Regions from separate parts of the Mesorhizobium sp. M1217 genome, predicted to be linked through region 2. Evidence: riboswitches for the same ligand, from Rfam matches in the RefSeq annotation. Region 2 holds a riboswitch; the other holds the start of a gene.
The links. Region 2 has a riboswitch for S-adenosylmethionine ahead of metX (homoserine O-acetyltransferase MetX). Riboswitches for the same ligand answer to the same signal wherever they lie in the genome.
Positions count from the first base shown of each region.

Region 1 (7,058 bases), on a different contig from region 2:
GCGTCACGCTGGAAGAAGCCGCACGCACCTATTTCCGCCAATCGGAGCAGATTCCGACCGACCTACGGCTTTCGGTGGCCAAGCTTCTGACGCCCGGCGTCGGCGGTGCCCGCGAGCAATGGCGCGCCGGTGGCCTGCTGGCACAATTCCTGCCGCAGTCGCCGGAACGCATGCGCGTACCCGACCTTCCCGGGGGCGACGGCGATCCGGGTGAGGAAATCCACGACCCGGCCGACAATTCCTGGCAGGAACTGCTGGCGCTGCTTGGTACCATTGAACCGACCGAACTGATCGATCCGACGATCGGCGCCGAGCGGCTGCTTTACCGATTGTTCCACGAGCATGGCGTCCGCGTCTTCGGCGGCGTGCCGGTCGCCGACCAGTGCTCATGCTCGAGGGAGAAGATCCGCGGCATCCTCGAAGGCTTTTCCGCCGAGGAGATCAGGGACAGCACCGAGGATGGCAGCATTCACGTCGCCTGCGAATTCTGCTCGAAGCAATATGACTTCGACCCGGCGGAATTTGCAGCGGCTCGATAACGAGCATCAGTGCGGCTGCCTTCGCAGAACTTGGGTTCCTCGCCCCGCAAGGCGGGAAGAGGAATCCAAGTGAACGTCAATTGACGGTGCGCCGCGTGCCCGGCAAATCGAGCGAGAAGGCGGGGATGGCGACGTCGAAGGTCTCGCCCCGCTTGTTGCGCATTGTGTAGTGCCCGACCATGATGCCGGACGGGGTCGAGAGCGGGCATCCGGACGTATACTGATAGCTGTCGCCGGGGTTGAGTCCGGGTTGCTCGCCGACGACCCCGGGGCCGCGCACTTCCTCGACCTTGCCGGTGCCGTCGGTAATGTGCCAGTAGCGCGACAGAAGCTGCACGAACTCGTCCGACTGATTGTCAATGGTCACCTGGTAGCCCCAGACATAGCGGTTTTGCGGCGGGTCGGAGTGATCCTCCAGATAGAACGGCCTGACCTGCACTTCGATGTTGCGGGTGACGGCGCTGTACATAAACTGCTCCAAAGCAATGTAGATGGAACTTTCGACGCTCAGCGCAGTTTGATCAACGATGCGCGTCATCTCCTTGCCCGACTCAAGCGCAGGTGCCGAAAAACAATGTCATTTAAGTGACACATGACAATGATGGTGTGCAGGCTTGTGCCGGGCGACTCAGTGTTCTGTCGAATTGTTGAAAACGGCCGTCATGCGGCCGGCATTTCTGGAGTGACCAGATCTCGATGGAACCGACATTCGCAGCCGCCCTCTTTTCCATAGCTCTCCTTCTTTCAAATCTCGCCAGCATCCTGTTAGCTTCGCTGAAGCTGAAGCGACCAGCCAGGATCGCACCGCCCGCCGCCACCGTGCCACCGGTATCGATCGTCGTCCCGGCGCGCGGCGTCGAGCCGTTTACCGAGGAGACGCTGGAGCGCGCCTTCTCACTCGACTGGCCGCGCTACGAACTCATCTTCTGTGTCGCCCATGCCGACGACCCCGTGGTCAAGTCGATCACCGCTGCAATGGCGCGTTTTCCGGCTATACGCGCCCGGCTGCTCGTCGGCGACGACCGCATCAGCGGCAATCCGAAACTCAACAATTGCGTGAAGGGTTGGGAAGCGGCGCTTTATCGCTGGGTCATCCTTGCCGATTCCAACGTGCTTATGCCGAGCGATTATGTCCAGCAGCTGATGGCGGCATGGCGGCCCGACACCGGCCTCGTCTGCTCGACGCCAATCGGCTCGCGGCCTGAAGGGTTTTGGGGGGAGGTCGAATGCGCCTTTCTCAACACGCTGCAGGCACGCTGGCAGTACGCTGGAGAGGCGCTCGGTCTCGGCTTCGCCCAGGGCAAGAGCATGTTGTGGAACAAGCCGATGCTCGATGCCAATGGCGGCATCCGCGCGCTGGCCGCCGAGATCGCCGAGGACGCTGCCGCGACCAAGCTGGTCAACCGGCTCGGACTGCGCGTCAATCTTGTCGCTTCGCCCTTCGAACAGCCGCTCGGCCGGCGCACGCTTGGCGAGATCTGGTCTCGGCAGGCGCGTTGGGCGCGGCTGCGCCGCGTCACCTTCGCGCTGTTCTTCGCCCCCGAGATCCTGATCGGAGCGGCGCCGCCGCTGGTGCTTGCGCTGATCGCGGCGGCTGACGCCGGCGTCAGCCTGCCGGCAACCGCCATCGCCGTGCTGGTCGCGGCCTACCTGCCGGAATGTGCCCTGGCCTGGGTCAAAGGATGGCACCTGTCGCTGCGCACCATCCTGGCGATGATGGTTCGCGACTGCATGCTGCCGGCGATATGGGCGCGCGGCTGGCTGAGCGGCGCCGTCGACTGGCGCGGCAACGTTATGACCATCCAGACCAAGGCCGTCGCGGAGCTGGAAGAGACCCCGTCCGGCGCCTGACCGGCGCGTCCCCGCTCACCTCTGTTCGGTCAGCCCTATCCGGCGGCTCTCAGCGCTTGCTCGATGTCTTCGAGCAGATCGTCGGTATCTTCCAGGCCGACGGAAAGCCTGAGCGTGCCCGGCCCGATACCGAGCTCGGCGCGGGCCTCATCGGTCAAGTTCTTGTGCGTGGTCGTCGCCGGATGGGTGATCAAGCTCTTGGCGTCGCCGAGATTGTTGGAAATCAGCACGATGTCGAGCGCGTTCTGGAAAGCAAAGGCCGCCTGCTTGCCGCCCTTCACATCCAGGCAGATCAGCGTCGAACCACCCGACATCTGCTTCTTGACCACGGCCGCTTGCGGATGGTCGGCACGGCCGGGATAGATGACGCGGGCGATTTGCGGGCGCTCGGCGAGGAAATCCGCGATGCGGCCGGCACTTTCCGTCTGCTGGCGTACGCGCAGCGGCAGCGTCTCCAGGCCTTTCAGCAGGGTCCAGGCATTGAAGGGCGAGAGGCTGGGGCCGGTGTGGCGGAAATAGTCATGCAGGTTCTCGTCGATCCATTTTTTGTCCGACAAGATAACGCCTCCAAGGCAGCGCCCTTGGCCGTCAATATGCTTGGTGGCCGAATAGACGACGATATGGGCGCCGAGCTGCAAGGGTTTCTGCTGCAAGGGCGTGGCGAAGACATTGTCGACGATCAGCCTGGCGCCGATCGAGTTGGCAAGTGCCGCGACGGCGGCGATGTCGACCACCTCCAGCGTTGGGTTGGTCGGGCTTTCCAGGAAGAACAGTTTGGTGTTCGGCTTGACCGCCTGTTCCCAATTGGCGATGTCAGTGCCATCGACCAGCGTTGCCTCGATGCCGTATTTCGGCGCCAGCGTCTCGACCACCCAGCGGCAGGAGCCGAACAATGCGCGCGCCGCCACGATATGGTCGCCCGCCTTGGCGCTGCACAGCAATGCTGCCGTCACCGCCGCCATGCCGGACGCCGTGGCGCGCGCGTCCTCGGCGCCTTCCAGCGCGCACATACGCTTTTCGAACATGTCGACCGTCGGATTGGCATAGCGCGAATAGATGAAGCCCGGCTCCTCACCCTTGAAGCGCGCTTCCGCTGCTTGCGCCGTCTCGTAGACATAGCCTTGGGTGAGATACATCGCCTCAGAGGTCTCGCCGAAGCCGGAACGCAGCGTCCCGGCATGCACGAGTGCGGTCTGAGGCTTCCAGTCGCGCTTCTTGGTCATCATTCTATCCAAACACCAAAAATGGTCCAAACAACAAAAAACCGGTCGCGAAAGTCGCAACCGGTCCATATGGCCTTGCGGCCCGACGGTCCTTTAGCGACTTGTTTAACGTGGCTGCAAGCCGACCGGCCAAATCACCACGGGATAACGAGCTTTAGACCCGCGCCACGCTTGCGTCAATTGCCGGCATGATTAAGAGGGTTGTACCAAGCAGGTGCCAAAGGCGTCCAGTGTCGGACCTGCGGCAGAACAAGACCTCGCCCGGCGTTCGAACGGAGCCAGACCCTTGCGGCAGACAGGCATTCTTCCCGATCAGGATATTTCCGCGCTGTTCCAGACGGGCGCGCTGAAATCGCCGCGCACGCTCGATGCCGATCAGATCCAGCCGGCCAGCCTTGACCTCAGGCTCGGCGACAAGGCCTGGCGGGTGCGTGCTTCTTTCTTGCCCGGCCCGGACCACAGGGTTGTCGACAAGCTCGACCGGCTGAAGCTGCACGAGATCAACCTCGCCGAAGGTGCCGTGCTGGAAACCGGCTGCGTCTACATCGTGCCACTGCTCGAAAGCCTGGCGCTGCCCGCGCATATTTCCGCCTCGGCCAACCCGAAGAGCTCGACCGGGCGGCTCGACATCTTCACTCGGGTAATGACCGACCGCGGCCACGAGTTCGACAAGATCGCCGCCGGCTATGAAGGCCCGCTCTATCTGGAGGTCAGCCCGCGCACCTTCCCGATCGTCGTGCGCACCGGTTCGCGGCTGTCGCAGATCAGGTTCCGCACCGGCAATGCGCTGTTGTCGGAAAGCGAGCTGCACGAGTTGCACCGCGCCGAGATGCTGGTCGCCACCGAACCACCCAACATCTCAGGCGGCGGCATCGCGCTGTCGATCGACCTCGACGGCGACAAGGATGGGCTGGTCGGCTATCGCGGCAAGCACCACACCGGCCTGGTCGACGTCGACAAGCGCGCCGCGCAGGATGTCGTCGATTTCTGGGAGCCGCTCTACAAGAGCGGTGCCGGCGAGCTGGTGCTCGATCCGGACGAATTCTACATCCTGGTGTCGCGCGAGGCGGTGCATGTGCCGCCGCTCTACGCCGCCGAAATGACGCCCTTCGATCCGTTGGTCGGCGAGTTCCGCGTCCATTATGCCGGTTTCTTCGACCCCGGTTTCGGCCATTCGGCGTCGGGCGGCACCGGCAGCCGGGCGGTGCTCGAGGTGCGCAGCCACGAAGTGCCGTTCATTCTCGATCATGGCCAGATCGTCGGACGGTTGGTCTACGAGCACATGCTGAAACGGCCGCAAGCGCTCTACGGCACCGATCTCGGTTCGAACTATCAGGCGCAAGGCCTAAAACTGTCCAAGCATTTCCGCGCCGCGCGCTGAGCTTCCCCTTACTTTGCGGCCTATGCTGGCTCAAAGCGCCTTCACCGCCACCTTCACCGGCTGCTCGATTTCGAGCGGGTTGCGCAGAGGCAGGCCGAAATCCTTCGCCTCGATCTCGAATACGTCGCCGGGCTCGGTCCTGATGCCGTCGGCGAAGGACAGCGTCGCCGTGCCGAACATGTGCACATGTACGTCGCCCGGCTGGCGGAAGGCCGAGTATTTGAAGTGGTGATGCTCGAGATTGCCAATGGTGTGCGACATGTTCGCTTCACCCGACAGGAACGGCTTTTCCCAAAGCAGCTTGCCGTGGCGCAGGATGCGTGAAGCGCCGCGAATGTCGGACGGCAGGTCGCCGATCAGGATCTCCGGCCCGAACGAGGCGTTGCGCAGTTTCGAATGGGCGAGGAAGAGATAATTCACGCGCTCGGTGACGTGGTCGGAAAACTCGTTCGACAGCGTGAAGCCGACGCGGAACGGGGCGCCGTCGTCGCCGATCACATAGATTCCGGCGATTTCCGGCTCCTCGCCGGCATCCTGGGCGAAGGCGGGCGACATGAGCGCCGCGCCGGGCGCCACTGCCATGGTACCGTTGCCCTTGTAGAACCATTCGGGCTGCACGCCGATCTGGCCCTTCGCCGGCTTGCCGCCCTCCAGCCCCATGCGGAACATCTTCATGGAATCGGTCAGCTGTTCCTCGCCGCCATCGCTGAGCTTCTTGTGCATGGAATCGCGGGTCGCGGCGGAGCCGAGATGCGTCAGCCCGGTGCCGGTGAGATGGAGATGCGCCGGATCGGGATGGTTGATCGGCGACAGCAGCCGTCCCTTCTTGTAGGCTGCGTCGAGATCGACGGTTTCGCCGAAGCCCTTGCGCTCGATCAGGGCGACAAGCCCGGTGCCGGTGCGCGCGGCTTCCATCGCCAGCGAATAGACGCTGCGGGCCCCGTTGATGACGCGGGTCTTGCCGCCGTTGCGGGCAACGACGCGGATCGTCTCGGCGTCGTCGAGGATCTGTGAGATCAGCATGGTAACCCTCTCTGAATTGCGGCCTGCCTTCTTGGCAAACCCTGCCCGGCGCGGCTCGGACCCTGTCCACGCCGCGGTTGAAATTCTTCGTCCGGATTGCGCTCGCGGGTCAGGCCCCTCGGGGGACTTCTTCGCGCCGCCCGGCAGCGCCGCGATGTGACCCGTATGCCTCCTGGTTGCCTCTCAAGCCTTGTTCTTGTTGTAGACGTCGAAGACGACGGCGCCGAGCAGCACCAGGCCTTTGACCACCTGCTGCCAGTCGACATTGACGCCCATGATCGACATGCCGTTGTTCATGACGCCCATAATGAAACCGCCGACTACCGCGCCGATGACCTGGCCGACGCCGCCCATCGCCGAAGCGCCACCAATGAACACCGCGGCGATGACGTCGAGTTCGCTGCCGAGGCCCGCCGCCGGCACCGCCTGCCCCAGGCGCGCCGCGATAATCAGGCCGCCGAGTGCCGACAGCACGCCCATGTTGATGAACACCATCAACGTCAGCCGTTCGGTCTTGATGCCCGATAGCTGGGCTGCCTTGGCATTGCCGCCCATCGCATAGATGCGGCGGCCGATCGTCATGCGTTTGGTAACGAAGACGAACAACGCGATCAGCACGCCCATCACCATGAGAACGATGGGCAGGCCCCTATAGGTGGCGAATTGGTAGACCAGAAACAGCGCCAGCCCGCTGATCACCAGGGTCTTGACGACGAACAGCGAGAAAGGCTCGGCTTCGTAGCCATGCCGCTCGCGGGTGCGCCGCGCCCTGAGCCCGAAATAGGCATAGGCGAGCACGGCGGCGAGGCCGATCACGATAGTCGTCAGGTGCAGCGTCAGGCCGCTGCCGACAATGGTTTTGCCGGCGGCGTTCACGGTCGGTGGTATCAGCGTCAATGGGCCGATCAGGTCCGGAATGAAGCCGGAACTCAGCGCCTTGAAGCCGACTGGAAGCGGCCCCACGGAAGACCCGCCACCCAGCAGCGCCTGACAGATGCCGCGGAAGATCAGCATGCCCGCCAACGTGACGATAAAGCTCGG
Region 1 is NZ_JAMYMA010000023.1:87,443-94,500, reverse strand. It holds gene NKH37_RS29665 (Hsp33 family molecular chaperone) at 1-539, shown strand, start outside; gene apaG (Co2+/Mg2+ efflux facilitator ApaG/CorD) at 616-1,008, opposite strand; gene NKH37_RS29655 (ceramide glucosyltransferase) at 1,236-2,390, shown strand; gene NKH37_RS29650 (O-succinylhomoserine sulfhydrylase) at 2,426-3,616, opposite strand; SAM riboswitch at 3,687-3,764, opposite strand; gene NKH37_RS29645 (2'-deoxycytidine 5'-triphosphate deaminase) at 3,900-4,994, shown strand; gene araD1 (AraD1 family protein) at 5,025-6,017, opposite strand; gene mmsB (multiple monosaccharide ABC transporter permease) at 6,201-7,058, opposite strand, start outside.
Region 1: another riboswitch for S-adenosylmethionine. It lies ahead of NKH37_RS29650 (O-succinylhomoserine sulfhydrylase); the one in region 2 lies ahead of metX (homoserine O-acetyltransferase MetX).

Region 2 (7,058 bases):
CCTGTCGGCGGTCTCCGCCCGTTGACCGAGTTCAAGCTCGCCGTGGCAAACAGCCTGGATCGCGCCGATCTTGGCAAACAGATTTTCAGGATGTAGCCCGGACCACGACGCCGCAAGCATCATGGTCAACGACCAAAGAAGCTACGTCGCGACCCGTCTTGTCACCTCTTCCAGCCAGCGATCGCTTATACCCAGTGCTTCGAGGTGCTCCAGCGTGCTGAGCACGTAATCCTCATTCCTCCCCGACTGGCCGACGGCGCCGCGAACGACGGCTGCTGCCTCGGCGGCGTCGAGCGCACCGGCATATTGCTCATGGCTGCGGTCCACGACATAGGCGATGGCTTCGACCGTCTCGCCCCCATCCGTTTCACGCTTGTCGAGGCGAACGCTGAGCACACGCTCGAGATAGACGTTGGTGACCAGCTCGCGTTCGCGCAGATAGGTGATGACCTCGTTGCGCAGCTCGCCTGGAACCCGGAACGCCAGCCCGATGCAGGAGCCGCCGCGGTCGAGGCCGAGCACCAGGCCCGGCCGTTCGCGCGAGCCGCGATGCACGAAAGAATAGACGCAGAGCGAACGGCGATAGCCATGCAGGCGGGCACGCCGCGTCTCGACATGTGCGAATCCCGGCCGCCAGATCAGTGAGCCGTAGCCAAAAACCCAAAAATCGCCCATATCGCCAAGCCTGATTGTGACGAACCACCCCACCGGTGGTGTTTCAGTCCGTCTACCTGTTGTTGCCGAAAGCGACAGCCCGCCCGTGTCACCCGCGTTAACGAAAGCCGCAGCATGACGTCAAGTGACGAGCGCCCGCCGCCCAGCCAACGTCGCCGCCTGTTGTGGCTTGCCGCTTTCATCCTCGTGCTGTTCGGCATCTACAGCGCCGGCTGGTTCTACCTGGCGGATCTGGTCGAGAGCGCAACCGAAAAGGCGGTCGCCGATCTCGACGACAACGGCATCAAGGCCGACTGCGCCAATCTTGCGGTCAGCGGCTATCCCTTCACCTTCACCCTTTCCTGCGACAGTCTGGCTTACGAGGACGACAGCCGCAACGTCGCTGCATCGACAGGCAAAATCAACGCCGCCACGCAGATCACGCGGCTTCTGTCGCCTGCCGCCGAGTTCAGGGGGCCGCTCAGGACCTCTGTTCCCGGCATGACGCCGCTGTGGATCGACTGGGATGATCTGCGGGCCGACATGAAGCTGTCCTGGCCGCTGCCGGGGCGCCTCTCGCTGCAGGCAGAAGGCCTGTCCGGCCAGACCGATCCGGCGGACGACACCGATCCTGTCTCGCTGTTCAGCGCCGGAACCGCCACCGGACAATTGCGCCCAAACGGCCAGGACATCGACTATGCCGGCAATTTCACCGATCTCGAAATCGACGCAGAGGCCATCGGCGGGCGCGTCTTGCCGCCACTCGACGGCAGCGGCGACGTGACATTGAAGAACGGTGTGACGCTGATCAAGGCAAATCCGAAGAGCCTGCGCGGCCAGGCGGTCGAAATCCGCGAGCTCGATCTGTCGTCCGGAACTGCGCGCATCACCGTTTCCGGACCGCTGTCGGTCGACAATGATGGTCTCATAAATGCCGACCTGATGATCAAGCTCAATGATCCGAAGGCCGTGGCGGCAATCCTCGCCACCGCCATCCCCGAGCAGAAGAAAGAAATCCAGACCGGCTTCGCCGGACTGGCGCTGCTCGGCAACGCACCGTCGATGCCGCTGAAGATCGTCAAGGGCAAGGCCTCGCTCGGCTTCATCCCGCTCGGCAAGATCAAGCCGCTCGACTAGAGCAATTCCAGGAAATTGTGAACGGTTTTCCGTCCGGATTGCGTCAAACAAAAAGATAGACCGGTTCGGCGTTTCCGTGAAACGATGAACCGTTCTGGGGCGGTACGGCCTGCGATCGGCTTGCCGCGGCTTATCCCTTCGGCGGGTGTTCGACTGCCTGGCGGCCGAAATCCGGTACGTCGATGTCCTGGCCGGCCTCGATAATCGAGCGGCGGACAGCGCGGGTGCGGGTGAACAGGTCGAACAGCTTTTCGCCGTCGCCCCAGCGGATCGCCCGCTGCAGCGAGGATAGATCTTCCGAGAACCGCGCCAGCATTTCGAGGATGGCGTCCTTGTTGTGCAGGCAGACGTCGCGCCACATGGTCGGGTCGGACGCCGCGAGACGGGTGAAGTCGCGAAAGCCGGAAGCCGAGTATTTGATGACCTCGGACTTGGTCACCGACTCCAAATCGTCGGCGGTACCGACGATGTTATAGGCGATGATGTGCGGCAGGTGCGAAACGATGGCCAGCGTCATGTCGTGATGCTGCGGGTCCATCGTGTCGATGTTGGAGCCGCAGCGGCGCCAGAATTCCGAGAGCTTTTCCAGCGCCACGGGATCGGTGCCGGCCAGCGGCGTGAAAATGCACCAGCGGTTCTCGAACAGTTCGGCAAAACCGGCATCCGGTCCCGATTTTTCGGTGCCGGCCAAAGGATGGCCGGGGATGAAGTGCACGCCATCAGGCACATGCGGCTGCATCTGCGCGATCACCGATGCCTTGGTCGAGCCGACATCGGTGAGGATGGCGCCCTTCTTCAGCGCCGGTGCGATCTCCTGGGCGACCGTGCCTGAAGAGCCGACCGGCACCGAAACGATGACCAGATCGGCATCGCGAACCGCTTCTTTCGCATCTGTCGTGTAGGTGTCGCCAAGGCCGAGTTGGCTCGCCCGCTCCAGCGTCGCTTCGCTGCGCGTCGAAATGGTGACTTGGCCGGCAAGTCCCTCGCGGCGGATGACGCGGGCCAGCGACGAACCGATCAGGCCGATGCCGACCAGCGCGATCTTTTCGAACATCGGTGAGGTCATGGTGCCCTAGCTTTTCAGGAATGTCGCGAGTGCTGCGACAACGCCGCGATTGGCCTCTTCGGTGCCGATGCTCATGCGCAGCGCGTTGGGAAAACCGTAGCCGGAAACGCGCCGCAATATGTAGCCGCGCGCACTGAGGTAGTCGTCGGCGGCCGCCGCCGAATGCTTTTTGTCTTCGGGAAAGTGGATCAGGATGAAATTGCCGACGCTCGGGGTCACCCGCAGCCCGAGCCCGGTCAATTGCTCGCTCAGCCAGGCCAGCCAGGTCTCGTTATGCGCGACGCTGCGCTCGATATGAGCGCGGTCGCGGATCGCCGCGATGCCGGCCTCGATCGCCGTCGCATTGACGTTGAAAGGCCCGCGCACGCGGTTGATCGCGTCGATGACGTGCATTGGCGCATAGATCCAGCCGATCCGCGCGCCACCGAGGCCCAATTTCGAGAAGGTGCGGGTCATGACCACGTTTTCCGCGCTGCCCACCAACTCGACGCCGGCTTCATAGTCGTTGCGCCGGACATATTCGGCGTAGGCGGCATCCAGCACCAGAAGCACGTTTCGCGGCAGGCCGGCATGCAGGCGGCGCACCTCCTGGAACGGCACGTAAGTGCCGGTCGGGTTGTTCGGATTGGCAAGGAAGATGATCCTGGTACGCGGCGTCACCGCGGCGAGGATCGCATCGATGTCGGCGCGTTCATCGGTCTCCTTGACCGTTACCGGGACGGCACCGGCCGACTGTATGTAGATCTTGTAGACCATGAAGCCGTGTTCGGTGATGATGGCTTCATCGCCGGGCGCGAGGTAGGTCTGCGCAAGCAGGCCCAGGATCTCGTCGGAACCGTTGGAGCAGACGATGTTCGCCGGATTGAGCCCATGCACCTCGGCGATCGCCTCCCGCAGGCGCCTGGCGCTGCCGTCGGGATAGACCGCGAGCTTGTCGGCGACCGCGCGCGCGGCCTCTATCGCCTTTGGCGAAGGACCGAGCGGGTTCTCGTTCGCCGACAGTTTGTGGACTTTGACGACACCTTCAGGCGCCGCGCTCTTGCCGGGCACATAGGCTTCGATGTCCATGATGCCGGCGCGGGGCGTTGGACGTGTCTGATCCGGTGTCTGGCTCATTCCATGAAATCCGTCGAGGAAGCCTCCATCCGGAAGCCGCAGCGGAAATACAAGCCGTGGCCCGGAATGTCGAGGGGCGGCAATTCGGGATCAATAACTTGCCGTTGACGAAGCCATGCGTCAGTCCTAGAAGAGCAGCGACAGTTCCGTGGTGATTTGGCCGGTCGGCTTGCAGCCACGTTAAACAACTTGCTAAAGGGCCGTTTGCATCTTGTAACCGGCTTTGCGAAGGCATGGCCGGTTTTTTGTTGCCCTGACTGGTTGTTGCCCGGACCGGCGGACAACTGAAGGCCGGGCAAGGAGATGTGATGGTCGCTTTGCGCGCGCGAAAAACCAACAACGAGGCCGACCAGCCGTCGAGCCCGGTGTTGCGTTTCGGCGCCGACAAGCCGCTCAAGCTCGACGCCGGCACGCTGCTGTCGCCGTTCCAGATCGCCTACCAGACCTATGGCACGCTCAACGACGCGCGCTCCAACGCCATCCTCGTCTGCCATGCGCTGACCGGTGACCAGCATGTCGCCAACACCAATCCGGTGACCGGCAAGCCGGGCTGGTGGGAAGTGCTGATCGGCCCCGGCAAGATCATCGATACCGACCGTTTCTTCGTCATCTCGTCCAACGTCATCGGCGGCTGCCTCGGTTCCACCGGCCCCGCCTCGACAAATCCCGCAACCGCCAAGCCTTACGGGCTCGACCTGCCGATCATCACCATCCGCGACATGGTGCGGGCGCAGCTGATGCTGGTCGAGCATTTCGGCATCGAACAGCTGTTCAGCGTGCTGGGCGGCTCGATGGGCGGCATGCAGGTGCTGCAATGGGCCTCCAGCTATCCCGAGCGCGTCTTCTCGGCCCTGCCGATCGCCACCGGCGCCCGCCATTCCTCGCAGAACATCGCTTTCCACGAGGTCGGCAGGCAAGCGGTGATGGCCGACCCCGACTGGCATGGCGGCAAATATTTCGAGCACGGCAAGCGACCGGAAAAGGGGCTGGCGGTGGCGCGCATGGCCGCCCACATCACCTATCTGTCGGAAGCAGCGCTGCACCGCAAGTTCGGCCGCAACCTGCAGGACCGCGAAGCGCTGACCTTCGGTTTCGATGCCGACTTCCAGATCGAGAGCTATCTGCGCCATCAGGGCATGACCTTCGTCGATCGCTTCGATGCCAACTCCTATCTCTACATGACCCGGGCGATGGACTATTTCGATCTCGCCGCCGACCATGGCGGCCGGCTGGCCGATGCCTTCGCCGGCACCAAGACCCGTTTTTGCCTGGTCTCCTTCACCAGCGACTGGCTGTTCCCGACCGAGGAGAGCCGCTCGGTCGTTCACGCGCTGAACGCGGCCGGCGCCTCGGTATCGTTCGTCGAAATCGAGACCGACCGCGGCCACGACGCCTTCCTGCTCGACGAGCCGGAACTGTTCGCCGCCATCAAAGGCTTCATCGCCTCGGCGGCCCGGGCTAGAGGGCTCGGCGCATGACCTCGAAAAGTTGCACGCTTTTCGGATCAGGACCATGTGCCAGGCATCAGCGCATGACCCTGAAAAGTTGCAGACTTTTCGGATCAGGATCATGCGCCAGGCATCAGCGCATGGCCCCGAAAAGTTGCAGACTTTTCGGATCAGGACCATGCGCCAGGCAGGAGCCGAGCCAATGAGCGTCAACCGCGCCCAGCGCGTCGACCTCGAAGTCGTCGCCGATCTCATCCCGCCGCAGTCGCGGGTGCTGGACGTCGGTTCCGGCGACGGCCTGCTGCTCGAATTGCTGCAGGCGACCAAGAAGGTCGACGGCCGCGGGCTGGAACTGTCGCAGCGCGGCGTCAACGAATGCGTGGCGCGCGGCCTGTCGGTCATTCAAGGCGATGCCGACAAGGACCTCCAATTCTATCCCGACAAGGGCTTCGACTTTGTCGTCTTGTCGCAGACCTTGCAGGCGACCCGCAATCCGAAGCTGGTGCTCGACGAACTGCTCCGGATCGGCAACCGCGCCATCGTCTCATTCCCCAATTTCGGCCACTGGCGGGTACGCTTTTCGCTGCTCTTCAACGGCCGCATGCCGGTGACCAAGGACCTGCCCTATTACTGGTACGACACCCCCAACATCCATTTCTGCACCATTCGCGATTTCGTCAATCTATGCGACGAGCTGGGCGCGACGGTGGAAAAGGCAACCGCGCTCGACGCCAACGGCCAGCGGATCGGCTTCTCGATGCCGTGGTGGTTCTGGAACTTTTTCGGCCAGCAGGCGGTATTTCTGCTGAAACGGTAGCAGGCCGCCCGCGAGCCGATCATTCCCCTTATTCAAGCACGTCGGTGGCCTTGTGCGGGTGCTCGACGCCGTCGACGAAGACCACGTCGGACTGAGAATTCGCGGTGCGCAGCGGCAAGATCTCCTGATAGGCGGGCGAGCGGTACCATCCGCGCGCCTGCTGCATGTCTGGAAACTCGATCATGACGAGGTGCCCCGGCCAATTGTTTTCAACCACGTCCACCTCGCTGCCATGCACAATGAAGCGCCCGCCGAACGGCTCAAGCGTGGCATCGATCTTCTGCAGGTACTCGACGATCGGCGGCCCCGACGTGACCTGGCGCATATGGGCGACGGCGTAGGCGGTCATGGTGTAACTCCTTGTGGTCGAAAGCCGGACAACCGGCTTGATGGGAGCAGTTTGCCGGGACGTTGCGCGCTGGTCGATTACCCCCGAGGTAATGACACCGAATACAAAACTGGCGCGCCGCTGCCGTCACCTGAAAGATATTTCTGCCTGGCACCGATGATTTCCGCCCACCTGCGCTGTCCTTATCGATGAGCGCGCCTGGATGGTCCGGCGGCCGGGAACAGAGAGGTGATCCATGGGATCGTTGCAAAATCAGAATGTCGTCGTCGTCGGAGGCAGCCGGGGTGTCGGCCGCTCCATTGCGGAGGTCGCCCTCAAGGAGAAAGCGACGGTGCTGGCGGTCGCCCGCGGAAAACAGGCCCTGGCGCAATTTGCCTGGGAGGTCTCCGGCGTGAAGACGCTCGCGATCGATGCGACGGTGGACTCCGCCCCCGATAAGGTCTTCGCCGCGCTGGAGCCGGACGTGCTGGT
Region 2 is NZ_JAMYMA010000012.1:174,550-181,607, forward strand. It holds gene NKH37_RS21240 (quinone oxidoreductase family protein) at 1-96, shown strand, start outside; gene NKH37_RS21245 (gamma-glutamylcyclotransferase) at 142-675, opposite strand; gene NKH37_RS21250 (DUF2125 domain-containing protein) at 790-1,791, shown strand; gene NKH37_RS21255 (prephenate/arogenate dehydrogenase family protein) at 1,922-2,857, opposite strand; gene hisC (histidinol-phosphate transaminase) at 2,864-3,973, opposite strand; SAM riboswitch at 4,112-4,189, shown strand; gene metX (homoserine O-acetyltransferase MetX) at 4,282-5,451, shown strand; gene metW (methionine biosynthesis protein MetW) at 5,624-6,238, shown strand; gene NKH37_RS21275 (DUF1330 domain-containing protein) at 6,267-6,587, opposite strand; gene NKH37_RS21280 (SDR family NAD(P)-dependent oxidoreductase) at 6,823-7,058, shown strand, end outside.